DNA from 2 places in the Streptomyces sp. NPDC023527 genome. Region 2 is predicted to be linked to the other one. Evidence: riboswitches for the same ligand, from Rfam matches in the RefSeq annotation. Region 2 holds a riboswitch; the other holds the start of a gene.

Region 1 (7,653 bases), on a different contig from region 2:
TCGCCATCTCAACTCCCCTGTGTTGTCCGGTCGCTGGACAACAGCCACTCCCTGTTGAGCGTAGCGCCGGCTCGCAATGCTGTGAGCGCACTCTTGTGTCGAAAGCACCCGAAGGGAACACCGTGCGCGACCCCGCCATGCCTCATCCCGATCCGGACGCCGAATCCCCTCCACGCGAACCCCGGGAAGTGATGACCTACCGCCCCGGTGCCTACGTCGTGGACACCCGTACCGGCACGCTCGCCCAAGTCATGGGCAGTCTCGGGCCGCGTGTGCAGGTCAGGCGGCCGCTGGGTGGGCGGGAGTGGGAGGTGCCGCCGGAGGCGTTGCGGCTGGCGAGTCGGGAGGAGCGGGCCGCCGCCGGGATCCGGGGGGCGGCCTCGCCGCTCGACTGTGCGCGGTGTGCCGAGCTGCGGGCGGCGTACGGGCGGACCTTGGACGAGGGGGACGCCGTGGCGGTCGCGGACGCCGGTATCGCCGTGCGGCGGCACTTCCGGTCCGCGCACCTGCTGCCGGAGGCGAAAGCATGGTGACTCAAGGCCGTGTCCGGCACTGCCTCCATGGGGCGGGGTGGACCCGGGAGGGGGACGCGCATCGCTGCGACGCCTGTGGGGTACGGCGGTTCGCGGACTACGGTGCGCTCCGGCCGCCCGGATCGCCGTACGTCGTCACGCCGTCCGATGTCGCCCGGCGGGCCGCGGACCGGATCGCCTCGGCGCGGGTCGCCTCAGGGCGCGTCCCGCGGCTCGCACCGCCAGTGCTCCAGCGTCGGGTCCAGCGCGGAGTCGTACACCCCGCTGCCCCGGCAGTGTTTGCACTGGCCCGCCCGCATCGCCGTTTCCCCGGCGCCGCCGAAGGGGTCGGGGCCGGGGACATGGGCCAGTGAGCGCTGCACGAAGCCGGAGCCCGTGCACCACTGGCACGTCATGCACAACTCGTCCGTGGGCTCGGGACCGGGAGGATCCTTGGGGTGCACGCGATCAGCCTAGCCCCGACGGCCCGTCGCCGAGGGCGGTCAGCTGATCCACGAACCAGCGCGCGGGCGGCAGCGCCGTCGCCGCCGCGGCCAGCCGTTTCGTGCGCTCCGCGCGCTCACCGGGGTCCATCAGCAGGGCCTCGTGCAGCGCGCCGGCCGTGGCCTCCACGTCGTACGGATTGATGACGATCGCCTCGTCGCCCAGCTCCGCCGCCGCGCCGGCCTCGCGGGAGAGGACCAGCGCGCAGCCCAGGTCGGAGACGACCGGGACCTCCTTGGCGACGAGGTTCATGCCGTCGCGGATGGGGTTGACCAGGGCGACGTCGGCGAGACGATACGCGGCCAGGGAGCGTGCGAAGTCGTCCTTGACGTGCAGGACGACCGGCTGCCAGTCCGCCGTGCCGAAGGCGGAGTTGATCTCCTGGGCCACCCGGTCGACCTCGGCCGTGTAGTCGCGGTAGACCGCCAGGTCCTGCCGCGAGGGGTAGGCGAAGGCGATGTGCACGACCTTGCCGCGCCACTGCGGGCGGTCCTCCAGCAGACGGCGGTACGCGAGCAGGCCGCGCACGATGTTCTTGGACAGCTCGGTGCGGTCGACGCGGACGATCGCCTTGCGGTCCGGCCCGATCTGCGCGCGCAGCGCCGCCATCCGCTCCTCGACGTCGCCCTGGTGGGCGCGGCGCCGCAGGAAGTCGGCGTCGGCGCCCAGGCCGTGCACGCCCAGCCGCGTCGTCCGCCCCTCGAAGCGCACGGCGGTCGTCAGGCCGTCGCGGATCAGCTCGGCGCCCAGCACGCTCTCGCAGCAGGCGGCGAACGCCTCGGCCCAGCGGTGCGTGAGGAAGGCGGCGCGGTCGCCGCCGAGGACGCCGCGCAATACCTGCGCGGCGATGTCGTCCGGCAGCAGCCGGTAGTAGTCCGGGGGCGCCCACGGGGTGTGCGAGAAGTGGCCGATGCGCAGGTCGGGGCGGCGCTCGCGGAGCAGGCCGGGCACCAGGGTCAGGTGATAGTCCTGTACGAGCACGGCGGCGCCCGGCGCGGCCTCCTCGGCGAGCGCGTCCGCGAAGGCGGTGTTGTACGCCTCGTAGGCGGCCCACTGGCGCCGGAACTCCGCGTCGAACACGGGCTCCAGGGGCGTCTGGTAGAGCAGGTGGTGCAGGAACCACAGCACCGAATTGGCGACGCCGTTGTACGCGGCGGCGAACGTCTCGGCCGGGATGTCCAGCATCCGGACCGCCTGTCCGCCCGTCTCCCCGGCGTCCAGACGGCCGCCCGCGCGCCGCGCGGCCTCGCGGTCGCCCTCGCCGAGGGCGGCGCACACCCACAGCGCCTTCGCGTCGGACCCGATGGCGCTCAGGCCCGACACCAGCCCGCCACCACCCCGCCCGGCCACCAGGGAACCGTCCTCCGCCCGCTTGTACGACACGGGTCCGCGGTTGGACGCGACGAGGATCTCGGCGGCGTGCATGTGCTCAGCGACCATGACGCCAGCCTTGCCAGCGGATGAACCGCTCAAACGTACGCTTACGCCGCGCGGCGCCGCGCGTACTCCGGTATCTCCGTCATCGGCGGCCGTTCCTCGGTGTCCACGGCGTACGTCCGCGGAACGAATCCGTCCGCCGTGCGCTCGAACTGGGTCAGGGCCGGCCGCACCAGGTGGCCGCGCGCCAGCCGCAGCTGCGCCGTGCGGTAGATCGCGGCCGCCATCCGGCCCAGCGCCCGCCCGTCCTGATGGCGGTGGACGCGTACGCCCACGTCGACCTGGGCCAGCGCGTCCAGGCCCACCGTGTGCAGCGCGTCGACGAGCAGGCCCAGCTCCACGCCGTAGCCCACGGGGAACGGCAGCCGCTCCAGCAGCGAGCGGCGGGCCGCGTACTCGCCGCCCAGCGGCTGTACGAAACCGGCCAGCTGCGGCCAGTGCAGATTCAGCAGCGGGCGGGCCACCAGCTCGGTGACCCGGCCGCCCTGGCCGGACACCTCGCCCAGCGGGCGGTCGTACATCCCCTTGACGAAGTGGACGTCCGGGTCGGTCAGCAGCGGGCCGACGATGCCGGAGACGAAGCCGGCGGAGAAGTCCCTCAGGTCCGCGTCGATGAAGCAGACGATGTCGCCGGTCGTCGCCAGCAGCGACCGCCACAGCACCTCGCCCTTGCCGGGCAGCGCGGGCAGCCTCGGCAGGACCTCGTCGCGGTGCACGACCCGCGCCCCGGCGGCGGCCGCGACCTCGGCGGTGCGGTCGGTGGAGCCGGAGTCCAGCACCACCAGCTCGTCCACCAGCGGCGCGGCCTCGGTCATCAGCTCGCGGCGGATCGTGGCCACGATGGCGCCCACCGTCGCCTCCTCGTTCAGCGCCGGCAGCACCACGCTCACCGTGGTCCCGGCGCCGCGTTTGGCGGCGAGCAGCTGGTCGAGCGGACGGTCTGCGGCGGACCAGGACCGCCGGGCCAGCCAGCGCTCCACCTCTTCCAGCACGTGAACGACTCCTTGTCTGCCTGCTTGTCCGACGCGTCTGCCTGCTTGTTCGACGCGCGTCCTGTGACGCATCTCGCGGTACGGACGACTGTCTCGCCCGCCCATGCCTTCCGTTACAGTCTGAACAACGCGGAACGCCGTCGTATGTCGGGGTCACCGCGTGCACAAACGCCTGGGTCACGCCCAGTGCCATACCGCTCATCCAGAGGGGCAGAGGGACACGGCCCGTTGAAGCCCCGGCAACCCTCCCGCCGGTCTTGCCCACCCGTCACCCGACCACCACCCCAAGTGGTGCCCTCCGGGCGCGGATTTTCAGGCGAGGCTCCCGGTGGGGAAGGTGCCAATTCCGTCTCGTGGCGAGGTTCGCCGCGAGGAAGATGAGGAGAAAGGGCCTCGCCTCCATGGCTGTGCAAGCCGTTGAAAGCTCAAAGACTTCGGTCTCTCTCGGTCCCGCCGTCGCCCTCTCGTGCCGGGAGTGCGGAGAGCGGTTCGACCTCGGTCCCATTTTCGCCTGTGCCGCCTGCTTCGGCCCGCTCGAAGTCGCCTACGAACTGCCCGCCGGCGACCCGGAAGCGCTGCGCCGCCGCATCGAGGCCGGCCCGGACAACATCTGGCGCTACGCCCCGCTGCTGCCCGTCCCCGCCGACGTCGCGGACAAGCCCGGCCTGAACCCCGGCTTCACCAAGCTCGTCAAGGCCGACAACCTCGCCCGCGAGCTCGGTGTCACCGGCGGCCTGTACGTCAAGGACGACTCCGGCAACCCCACGCACTCCTTCAAGGACCGCGTCGTCGCCATCGCCGTCGAGGCCGCCCGTGCCTTCGGTTTCACGACGCTGTCGTGCTCCTCGACGGGGAACCTGGCCGGTGCGGTCGGCGCCGCGGCCGCCCGCGCCGGGTTCAAGTCCTGCGTCTTCATCCCGCACGACCTGGAGGCCGGCAAGGTCGTCATGGCCGCGGTCTACGGCGGCGACCTCGTCGGCATCGAGGGCACCTACGACGACGTGAACCGCTTCTGCTCCGAGCTGATCGGCGACCCGCTGGGGGAGGGCTGGGGCTTCGTCAACGTCAACCTCCGCCCGTACTACGGCGAGGGCTCGAAGACCCTCGCGTACGAGATCTGCGAGCAGCTCGGGTGGCGGCTGCCGGACCAGATCGTCATCCCCATCGCGTCGGGCTCCCAGCTCACGAAGATCGACAAGGGGCTGAAGGAGCTGATCGCCCTCGGACTGGTAGAGGACCGCCCGTACAAGATCTTCGGCGCCCAGGCGGCGGGCTGCTCGCCGGTCTCCCGCGCCTTCAAGGACGGTCACGAGGTCGTACGGCCGGTGAAGCCGGACACGATCGCGAAGTCCCTCGCGATCGGCAACCCCGCGGACGGGCCGTACGTGCTCGACATCGCGCGGCGGACCGGCGGGGCGGTGGAGGACGTCACGGACGAGGAGATCGTCGACGCGATCCGGCTGCTCGCCCGCACCGAGGGGATCTTCGCGGAGACGGCGGGCGGGGTGACGGTGGGGGTGACGCGGAAGCTTCTCGAAGCGGGTGTGCTGGATCCGTCGCTGACCACGGTGGTCTTGAACACGGGGGACGGGCTCAAGACGCTTGACGCTGTGGCGGCTGAGCCCACGGTGACGATCCGGCCGTCGCTGGAGGCGTTTCGGTCCTCGGGGCTGTAGGGGGTTCTTCCCCAGTCCCGCCCCTTCCCGAAACCGGGGGCTCCGCCCCCGGGCCCCCGGTCCTCAAACGCCGGACGGGCTGATTTCGTCCGGCCTCACGCAAAGGTGATGACCCCCATGAGCGTCAGCGTCCGCATCCCCACCATCCTTCGCACCTACACCGGCGGCAAGGCCGAGGTCGTCGCCGAAGGGGCGACCCTCGGTGAGGTGATCGCCGATCTGGAGAAGAACCACACCGGCATCGCGGCCCGCGTGCTGGACGACAGCGGCAAGCTGCGCCGCTTCGTGAACGTCTACGTCAACGACGACGACGTGCGCTTCGAACAGGGGCTCGGCACGGCGACGCCGGACGGCGCGGGCGTGTCGATCATCCCCGCCGTCGCCGGCGGCTGACCCCGCCGGACCTTTTCGAAGGCTTCCTGCGGAATCGCTCCCCGAATCGCCCCGTCCGTGAAGCGGACGGGGCGATTCCGTCTGTTGAGCGCGATACAGTTGTGACGATCCCCCTCCGGCGTCAGTGCCGAACGCATATGAGAACCCGTCAAGTTGTGCGCGAAGTGTGCGCACGAAATGCCGGGTTGTTTGCGTTATGCCCGGCCCGACTTGCCCTGGGTTACGCCCAGTTCGCCGCATTTCAACTCTCGGCCGCGCCCAGAATTCTCGTCCAAGTGACCTGTTGCAGAGGGCATCCGTGCGGATACATTCGGCCGCGGTCGACGCGTTCCGGCGCACACCAACTGGGTTTTCCCTGCCGCCCGGCAGGGTTCCGATCCGTGGGTGAGGTCTGACCCGGGTCCGCGAAGTGCGGTCCTGCGCAAGGGCCAGTAATAGGGGAGTTAGGCATGGCTCAGGGCACCGTCAAGTGGTTCAACGCGGAGAAGGGGTACGGCTTCATCGCGGTCGACGGTGGTGCGGATGTTTTCGTCCACTACAGCGCGATCCAGATGGACGGTTACCGCACCCTCGAGGAGGGTCAGCGAGTCGAGTTCGAGATCTCGCAGGGCCAGAAGGGGCCGCAGGCGGACATGGTCAAGCTCGCCGTCGGCTGATCTCGGCGCATCGACCACACCGGCTCACGAAGCTCGCAGGTCGGGCCCGTACCCCACGACACAGGGGTACGGGCCCGACGTGTGTCCGCACGCAAGAGGTGTTTGCGCCCCCGGTCGACGTGGGGAGGGGAGCCCCCGGGTGTGGACGGCGCGCCACTGGAGCGAGTGGATCCCACTCGGACCGCTTGCACTCGGTGGGGTCGAGTGCTAATCATTGGCGTTAGCACTCTCCGAGTGAGAGTGACAGATTTGGACCGTCGGTGAGGTCGATGGGCAGGGCGGGAAGGAACCGTCCGGCTCGGCGGCCGTCCGTCGCGGGCGCCAGCGCGGTCCGGAGCAATCCACCCCGTCCTGGGAGGACCACTTCACATGGCCAAGATCATCGCGTTCGACGAGGAGGCACGGCGCGGTCTCGAGCGCGGGATGAACCAGCTCGCCGACGCCGTCAAGGTCACCCTCGGCCCCAAGGGCCGCAACGTCGTCCTCGAGAAGAAGTGGGGCGCCCCCACGATCACCAACGATGGTGTTTCCATCGCCAAGGAGATCGAGCTCGAGGACCCGTACGAGAAGATCGGCGCCGAGCTGGTCAAGGAGGTCGCGAAGAAGACGGACGACGTCGCCGGTGACGGCACGACGACCGCGACCGTCCTGGCCCAGGCCCTGGTCCGCGAGGGCCTGCGCAACGTGGCCGCCGGTGCCAACCCGATGGCGCTCAAGCGCGGTATCGAGAAGGCCGTCGAGGCCGTCTCCGCCGCCCTGCTGGAGCAGGCCAAGGACGTGGAGACCAAGGAGCAGATCGCCTCCACCGCCTCCATCTCCGCCGCCGACACCCAGATCGGCGAGCTCATCGCCGAGGCGATGGACAAGGTCGGCAAGGAAGGCGTCATCACCGTCGAGGAGTCCCAGACCTTCGGTCTGGAGCTGGAGCTCACCGAGGGTATGCGCTTCGACAAGGGCTACATCTCGGCGTACTTCGCCACCGACATGGAGCGTATGGAGGCGTCGCTCGACGACCCGTACATCCTGATCGTCAACTCCAAGGTCGGCGCGGTCAAGGACCTGCTGCCGCTCCTGGAGAAGGTCATGCAGTCCGGCAAGCCGCTGCTGATCATCGCCGAGGACGTCGAGGGCGAGGCCCTGTCGACCCTGGTCGTCAACAAGATCCGCGGCACCTTCAAGTCCGTCGCCGTCAAGGCCCCGGGCTTCGGCGACCGCCGCAAGGCCATGCTCGGCGACATCGCCATCCTCACCGGTGGCACGGTCATCTCCGAGGAGGTCGGCCTCAAGCTGGAGAACGCCGGTCTCGACCTGCTCGGCCGCGCCCGCAAGGTCGTCATCACCAAGGACGAGACGACCATCGTCGACGGTGCCGGTGACAGCGAGCAGGTTCAGGGCCGCGTCAACCAGATCCGCGCCGAGATCGAGAACAGCGACTCGGACTACGACCGCGAGAAGCTCCAGGAGCGCCTCGCGAAGCTGGCCG
Region 2 (7,653 bases):
GCAGCCGCAGCCGCATGTCCTCCACGCTGCGGCCCTCGCGGACCGCCCGCCGGCCGGCCTCCAGCGCCGCGTCGGCCTCCGCCAGCCGCGCCTTGAGCCGGCGCACCTCGCCGAGGGTCGCCGCCTTCTCGGCCGCCGCGGCCGCCCGTACGCTCTCCAGCTCGCCCTCCGCCTTGCGCAGCGCGGCCTCGCCGCGCCGCACGTCGCTGAGCGCGCTGCGCAGCTTGCGCTGGAGCGCGTCGGCCTCCCTGCGCGCCGTCTCCAGCTCCGAGCGGACCCGCTCGGTCTCGGCGCGGGACTCGGCGCGCGCCTCGGCCAGCTCCTCGCGCAGCCGGCGCAGCTCGCGCTGCGCCTCCTCGCCGGCCCGCTCGGCGCTGGCCCGCTGCGCCTCCTCGCCGGCGGCGGTGACGAGCTTGACCCAGCCGGCGGGCCGCAGCACATAGGCCATGGCCGCCACGTCCTCCGGGTCCGCGGCCGCGGGCGGCGACCCGGCGTCCAGCGCCTCGGCCAGCTCCGAGCCCGTCTCCCGCAGCCGGGCGGAGATCCGCTGCCGGAAGGAGGCGTCGTTCTCCACGGCGGCGGCCATGGCGTTGCCCCCGAACTTGGCCCGGCGGCTGGGGGTGAAGCGGGCGTACTGGCGCAGCGCGGCGGGCAGTTCGGCCACCGTCAGGCCCCCGAACGCCTCCGCGACGAGCCCGACGACCCGGCGCCGGACGCCCTCGGGCAGCGGGCGGTCGAGCACCTCGGCGACACCGTCGGCCCCACCGGTGTCGTCGGGTCCACCGGCCGCGTCCGTGCCGCCTGCGTGCTCAACCACCGTTCACCGCTCCCGTTCTTCAGGCGCTCGCGCCCGGCCGGTCCACCAGCTCGATCTGGTCGACCGCGTTGCACCACCGGCAACGTACGGACTCGATCGTCTCACTGACCACATCGCGCTCCTCCACCTGCGGCTCGCCGGCCAGGTCGAGGTGCACGTACTCCACAGCCTTGGTCGTACGCGTGACATCGAACCGGGTCAGATTGCCGCACAGCGTGCAGCGCCAGCGGGTCTCCGCCGTCGGCTGGGGAACGCCCATGGTGTCGCCGTCCGTCCTCGTCAAGTGTGCTCCGGATCCGCGGTGCGCCGTCGAACTGCGGGTGTGCTTCCCGTAACCCTACGTCCTGATGGTCACGCGGTGCCCGGATGGCCGAACGACGGCCCCGCGTCCGCGCACCGGCGAGGCACTCTGCGCGGTTTGCTGCCGGTACGCCATGATCTGTTCATGAGCGGAACGGCAGCGCGCCAGGGTCCCGCGACCGCGACACCCGTGGTCACCTATGCCCTCATCGGCGTCTGTTGCCTCGCCTTCCTCCTCGGGCCGGCGTCCGGATTCAGCACCTCCTACGGCGTCGGCGTCGAGCTGCTGGCCGCGCAGACCGCCTACTTCGAGCAGTGGGGCGTGGTGCCGCGGGAGCTGTGGAGCGGTACGCCGCACGAGCTGCTGACCCCGCTCACCGCGCTGTTCGTGCACGGCAACTGGCTGCATCTGCTGGGGAACATGCTCTTCCTCTACGTCTTCGGCGCCATGGCCGAGGAGCGCATGGGCCGGGTGCCCTTCGCCCTCTTCTACCTCGCCGCCGGGGTGCTGGCGCTGCTGGGCTACGCCGTCGCGCACGCCCACTCCGAGCAGACGCTCGTCGGCGCCTCGGGGGCGATCTCCGGCGTGCTCGGCGCCTTCCTCTGCCTCTTTCCCGGGGCCCGGGTCACCAGCCTCTTCCCGTTCCTCTTCTTCCTGCCGCTGCGCTTTCCCGCGTGGGCGGTCCTGGTGTTCTGGTTCGCCCTGCAATGGCTGGCCGCCCGCACCGCCGGCGACCGTCCCGGGGTGGCCTACCTGGCCCATGTCGTGGGCTTCTCGCTCGGCTTCCTCTACGCGTGGGTCCGGTACAGACGTGCGGTTAGAGTGAAGGGCGCAGCCGGGCCGAGCGAGGGCCTGCGATCTCCCGGGGGGCCGCCCCCCGACCCCCGATAGGAGCCAGCCGTGATCACTTCGATCGTGCTCATCAAGACCGACGTCGACCGCATCCCGGAGATCGCCCAGCAGATCGCCGCGCTGGAGGGCGTCAGCGAGGTCTACTCCGTCACCGGCGCGCACGACCTGATCGCCATGGTGCGGGTGGCCCGCCACGACGACCTCGCGGACGTCATCCCGGGCCGCATCAGCAAGGTCCCGGGCGTGGCCTCGACGGAGACGCACATCGCGTTCCGCACGTATTCGCAGCACGACCTGGAGGCGGCGTTCGCGATCGGCCTCGACGCGTAGCCGCCTCCGGCGGGGTGGCACGACTGCCCTGCGGGCCGGCCGGTTCGGCGCCGCCGAACACCGACGTCGTGGTGGGCCGCCATCGCGGCGGGCTTGCCCGGCGGGCAAGGCGAGCCGACCCTCGCCGCCGAACCACGCGGCCCCACCGCCAGGGCCGGACAGGCCCGGCAAGACGCCCGCCGCCGACGGAACGGCCGGAGCCCAGCTCCCTCCTCCCGCCGCCGCGGCGGATATTTCTTGCCCGGCAGAAAGGCGAGCCGACCGTCGAGGCCAGCGGACCCCGCCTCCGGCGGACGACCGAAGCCCGCCCCCCTTCCCGCCGCAACGGCGAGCACCCCCGCCGAACGTGACCGGCGGTGCCGAACCGGACCGGCCCGGCAGGTCCCCGCCGCCAGGCGGACGGCCGAGACCCCGCCGCACCGGCGAGCACCCCCACCGGATATGCCCCCCGTGCCCGGACGGACTCGGCAGGCCCCCGCCGCCAGGTGAACGGCCGGAGGCCCCGCCTCCCGCTCCCGGCGCAGCGGTGAACCCACCGGGGGAACCCCGGACACCACCCGGCCCGCCGCTAGGCGGGGACGCAGCGGCCGCCCTCCGTCCGGTAGGACCACCGCGCGCCGTCCCGTACGAGCTCCTCCACCGCCCGCAGGAAGCGCTCGACGTGCTCGTCCGGTGTCCCCGCGCCGAAGCTGACGCGGATGGCGTTGAGCGACTGGCCCTCGTCGGGGGCCCCGCACTCGCCCGGTTCGTCGCGCCCGCCGCCCAGGAGGGTCCGTACGAGCGGGTGGGCGCAGAACAGGCCGTCGCGGACGCCGATGCCGTACTCCGCCGAGAGCGCCGCCGCGAAGTGCGAGCTGTTCCAGCCGTCCACCACGAACGACAGCACGCCGACCCGCGGGGCGTCCTCGCCGAACAGCGAGAGCACCCGCACGCCCGGCACCCGGGCGAGGCCCTCCCGGACCGTCGCGACGAGCTGCCGCTCGCGCTCGACGAGGGAGGCGAAGCCCGCCTCGGTCAGCGCCTTGCAGGCGGAGGCGATGGCGTAGACGCCGATGACATTGGGCGAGCCCGCCTCGTGCCGGGCGGCGCTCTCGTGCCACTCGACGTCCACTCCCCCGTCGGCCCCCCGTGCCACGAGGCGCGTCGCGCCGCCGCCCGCCAGATACGGCGCCGCGCCCCGGAGCCAGTCCGCGCGGCCGGCGAGGACGCCGGCGCCGAACGGCGCGTAGAGCTTGTGGCCGGAGAAGGCGATCCAGTCGGCGTCCAGTTCGGCCAGGTCCACCGGGTGGTGCGGGGCGAGCTGCGCGGCGTCGACGACGATCCGCGCGCCGTGCGCGTGCGCGGCCGCCGCCAGCTCCCGTACGGGCCACAGCTCACCCGTCACATTGGACGCACCCGTCACACAGACCAGGGCCGGGCCGTAGGGCTCGCGGTCGGCCAGGGCCCGCTCCAGGGTCTCGACCGCCTCGCGCGGCGAGCGCGGCGCGTCCAGGAAGGTCACCTCCGTGTCCGTACGCAGCTGCCAGGGGAGCAGCGCGGCGTGGTGCTCGGTCTCGAAGACGAACACCCGGCAGCCGGTGGGGAGTACGGCCGCGAGGAGGTTCAGGGAATCGGTGGTCGAGCGGGTGAAGACGACCTGGTCGTCCTCCCGGCAGCCGAGGAACTCCGCGACCTGGGCCCGGCTGTTCTCGAACAGGTCGGTCGACAGCTGCGAGAGGTAGCCCGCGCCGCGGTGGACGCTGCCGTAGTAGGGGGCGTACGCGGCCACGTCGTCCCACACCCGCTGGAGCGCGGGCGCGCTGGCGGCGTAGTCGAGCGCCGCGTAGGTGACCTCGCCGCCGGTGACGAGCGGCACGCGAACATCGTGTCCGAGGACCGGCAGGGGGGCGTGGGCCGTGGCGGGCGGGGCGGTGACAGGGCATGCGGACATGGCGAATTCTCCTGGCGACAGGCGGGGAAAGCTGCGTATGCGCACGCCACGGCCGCGCCGCGCGTGCGGAGGATCCCGACTCGACGCACGGGGGCACCGCACGGAGTCGACGGGGAACGGGCCGTAGGCCCTAACGCATTCGCTGAACCACGGAAGGATCTCCCTCGACAACCAGGATCCCTGGCGAGGGATCCGCGCTTGCCGCAGACCTCGCTGCCTGCGACCTGGTCATCACCCGGGGCACCCCGCCACGGAAGGAGGGTTGCCGGACAGCGGGCCGGGGCCGTGTCGCTGTCACTCGTGACCTGGCAGCATCATGCCACACGATCATCACGGCGCAAGGCGCGGTCCGCATCGCGGACCGCGCCCTTCCTCAGCCGCTCACGCGTTGCTCGCGGCGACCCATCGCTCCAGGGAACGCTTCGCCGCTCCGGAGTCGATGGCCGCCGCGGCCCGCTCGATGCCCGCCGCGATCTGCTCCGTCAGCGGTGCGCCGGTGGGGGCCAGGGCGACCAGCGCGGCCGCCGCGTTGAGCAGCACCGCCTCCCGTACGGGCCCGGTCTCGCCGTCCAGCAGCCGACGGGCGACATCGGCGTTGTACGAGGCGTCGGCGCCCCGCAGCGCCTCCACCGGGACCAGCGCGATGCCCACGTCCCGCGGGTCGAAGGGCTCCTCGCGGACCTCGCCGTCGCGGACGATCCACACCCGGGAGGTCGCGGTGGTGGTCAGCTCGTCCAGCCCGTCGTCGCCGCGGAAGACCAGGGCGGAGGAGTCGCGTTCGGCGAGCACCCCGGCCAGGATCGGGGCCATCCGGGCGTCGGCGACGCCGGTGGCCTGGGCGCGTACCTTCGCGGGGTTGGTCAGCGGGCCCAGGACGTTGAAGGTCGTCCGGATGCCCAGTTCCCGCCGGGCGGGGGCGACATGGCGCAGGGAGGGGTGGAACTTCACCGCGAAGCAGAAGGTGATGCCCGCTTCCTCGGCGACCTCCACGACCCGGCGCGGCGTCAGGTCCAGATTGACGCCGAGCTTCTCCAGGACGTCCGAGGCGCCGCTGGCGGAGGACGCGGCGCGGTTGCCGTGCTTGACGACCTTCGCGCCGGTGCCCGCCACGACGATCGAGGACATCGTGGAGATGTTGACGGTCTTGGCGCCGTCACCGCCGGTGCCGACGATGTCCACACTGGGGCCCGGCACCTCGATGAGGTTGGCGTGCGCGTACATGGTCCGGACGAGCCCGGAGATCTCGGCGACGGTCTCGCCCTTGGCGCGCAGCGCGACCGCGAAGCCGGCGATCTGGGCGTCGGTGGCCTCGCCGCGCATGATGCGGTCCATGGCCCAGGCGGTGTCGTCCGCGCTCAGGTCGATCCCGCCGAGCAGGGCGTCCAGGAGACCCGGCCAGGAGGGAGCCACCGCGCTGTCGCCGCCTGCCGGGGTCACAACGTTCATGGTCCACGCTCCTGGTGGTCGGTCGGAGAGCCGCGGCCGTCCGGGGCTCTGCCGCTCCAGCCTATCCAGGACCCCGGGACGGCGAAGAGCCCCGTCCTGGTGGCACCTCCCAGCGTTGGCTGGGGGAGCTGGACGGGGCTCTCGCTGTGGCGATCAGCGATCAGTGACCGGCCGGGGCCGGTCGGGCGGGGATCAGTGGTGGCCGTGGCCGCTGGTGATCTCCTGGTACTCCTCCACGGTCGGCTTGGGGATCTGCGTCCCCTCGCCGTAGAAGCCCTTGGAGAGCTTCACGCGGAGCTTCTCGGAGCTGCCGATCTTGCGCTTGACACCGTTCTCGTCGACCTCGGGGCCGAGCTCGAGCGGCTTGGGCTGCTCGTGCGAGGTGAGGGTGTGCAGCTGGTCCTGCGAGAGCGGCTCGTGGACCTCGACGAACTCACCGTGCGGCAGGCGCTTGATGATGCCCGACTCGCGGCCGTGCAGCACCTTGTCCTTGTCGCGGCGCTGGAGACCCAGGCAGATGCGACGCGTCGCGATGAAGGCGAGCACGGGCAGGACGAAGAAGCCGATCCGCACGAACCAGGTGATGGCGTTGAGCGACAGGTGGAAGTGGGTGGCCCACAGGTCGTTTCCACCGCCCACCAGCATCACGAAGTACGCGGTGATCCAGGCGACGCCGAAGCCGGTGCGCGTCGGGGCGTTGCGCGGGCGGTCCAGCAGGTGGTGCTCGCGCTTGTCACCGGTGACCCAGGACTCGATGAACGGGTAGACCGCGATCGCGCCCAGGACCAGCGGGAAGATCACCAGCGGGATGAACACGCCCAGGACGAGCGTGTGGCCCCAGAGGTTGATCTCCCAGCCCGGCATGACACGGATCAGACCCTCGGCGAAGCCCATGTACCAGTCGGGCTGGGCGCCGGTGGACACCTGGTCCGGCCGGTACGGGCCGATGGCCCAGATCGGGTTGATCGAGGCGATCGCCGCGATGGCCGCGATGATGCCGAAGACCAGGAAGAAGAAGCCTCCGGCCTTGGCCATGTAGACCGGCAGCAGCGGCATGCCGACGACGTTCTTCTCGGTCTTGCCGGGGCCGGGGTACTGCGTGTGCTTGTGGTACACGACGAGGATGAGGTGCGCCACCACGAGACCGAGCATGATGCCCGGCAGCAGCAGGACGTGGATCGAGAAGAAGCGCGGCACGAAGTCCGAGCCCGGGAACTCGCCACCGAAGAGGAACATCGAGATGTACGTGCCGATGATCGGCACGGACAGGATCGCGCCCTCCATGAAGCGGACACCGGTGCCGGAGAGCAGGTCGTCCGGCAGGGAGTAACCGGTGAAGCCGGTGAACATGCCGAGGACGAACAGCAGGAAGCCGAACAGCCAGTTGACCTCACGCGGCTTGCGGAAGGCGCCCGTGAAGAAGACGCGCATCATGTGCACGAACATCGCCGCGAGGAAGATCAGCGCCGCCCAGTGGTGGATCTGCCGGATGAGCAGACCGCCACGGATGTCGAAGCTGATGTCGAGGGTCGACTTGAACGCCTCGGACATCCGCATGCCCTGCATGGGGACGTACGAGCCGTGGTAGACGACCTCGTTCATGCTGGGGTGGAAGAACAGCGTCAGATACACACCCGTGAGGATGATGATCAGGAACGCGTAGAGGGAGACCTCGCCCAGCATGAAGGACCAGTGGTCCGGGAAGATCTTCCGCATGTTGGCCTTGGCGAGGCTGTAGATGCCCAGCCGGCCGTCGGCCCAGTCGGCGACCCGCTCACCGGCGGGCGCCTTGCGCCTGTTGTCGGTCTTAGTACTCATCCGCGCTCCCAGAAGGCAGGACCAACGGGCTCGGCGAAGTCGCCCATGGCCTCAAGGTAGCCCTTGTCGTTGACCTTGATCCGCAGCTGCGGAAGGGCGTGCCCGGCCGGGCCGAAGATCACGCGTCCGCCGTCGGCGAGGTCGAAGGTGGACTGGTGG

The links. Region 2 has a riboswitch for S-adenosylmethionine ahead of ACZ303_RS00415 (aminotransferase class V-fold PLP-dependent enzyme). Riboswitches for the same ligand answer to the same signal wherever they lie in the genome.
Region 1: another riboswitch for S-adenosylmethionine. It lies ahead of thrC (threonine synthase); the one in region 2 lies ahead of ACZ303_RS00415 (aminotransferase class V-fold PLP-dependent enzyme).

The regions. Positions count from the first base shown of each region.
Region 1 covers NZ_JBVHJJ010000006.1:289,680-297,332, reverse strand. Annotated here, with positions in the region: gene ACZ303_RS14545 (hypothetical protein) at 192-533, shown strand; partial or broken gene ACZ303_RS14540 (DUF6255 family natural product biosynthesis protein) at 527-715, shown strand; gene ACZ303_RS14535 (hypothetical protein) at 728-976, opposite strand; gene ACZ303_RS14530 (alpha,alpha-trehalose-phosphate synthase (UDP-forming)) at 981-2,456, opposite strand; gene ACZ303_RS14525 (glucosyl-3-phosphoglycerate synthase) at 2,498-3,445, opposite strand; SAM riboswitch class I at 3,641-3,829, shown strand; gene thrC (threonine synthase) at 3,847-5,121, shown strand; gene ACZ303_RS14515 (MoaD/ThiS family protein) at 5,239-5,514, shown strand; gene ACZ303_RS14510 (cold-shock protein) at 5,964-6,170, shown strand; gene groL (chaperonin GroEL) at 6,540-7,653, shown strand, end outside.
Region 2 covers NZ_JBVHJJ010000001.1:88,284-95,936, reverse strand. Annotated here, with positions in the region: gene ACZ303_RS00435 (NYN domain-containing protein) at 1-742, opposite strand, end outside; gene ACZ303_RS00430 (hypothetical protein) at 837-1,076, opposite strand; gene ACZ303_RS00425 (rhomboid family intramembrane serine protease) at 1,263-2,009, shown strand; gene ACZ303_RS00420 (Lrp/AsnC family transcriptional regulator) at 2,019-2,300, shown strand; gene ACZ303_RS00415 (aminotransferase class V-fold PLP-dependent enzyme) at 2,869-4,230, opposite strand; SAM riboswitch class IV at 4,420-4,536, opposite strand; gene trpD (anthranilate phosphoribosyltransferase) at 4,612-5,676, opposite strand; gene qcrB (cytochrome bc1 complex cytochrome b subunit) at 5,869-7,494, opposite strand; gene qcrA (cytochrome bc1 complex Rieske iron-sulfur subunit) at 7,491-7,653, opposite strand, start outside.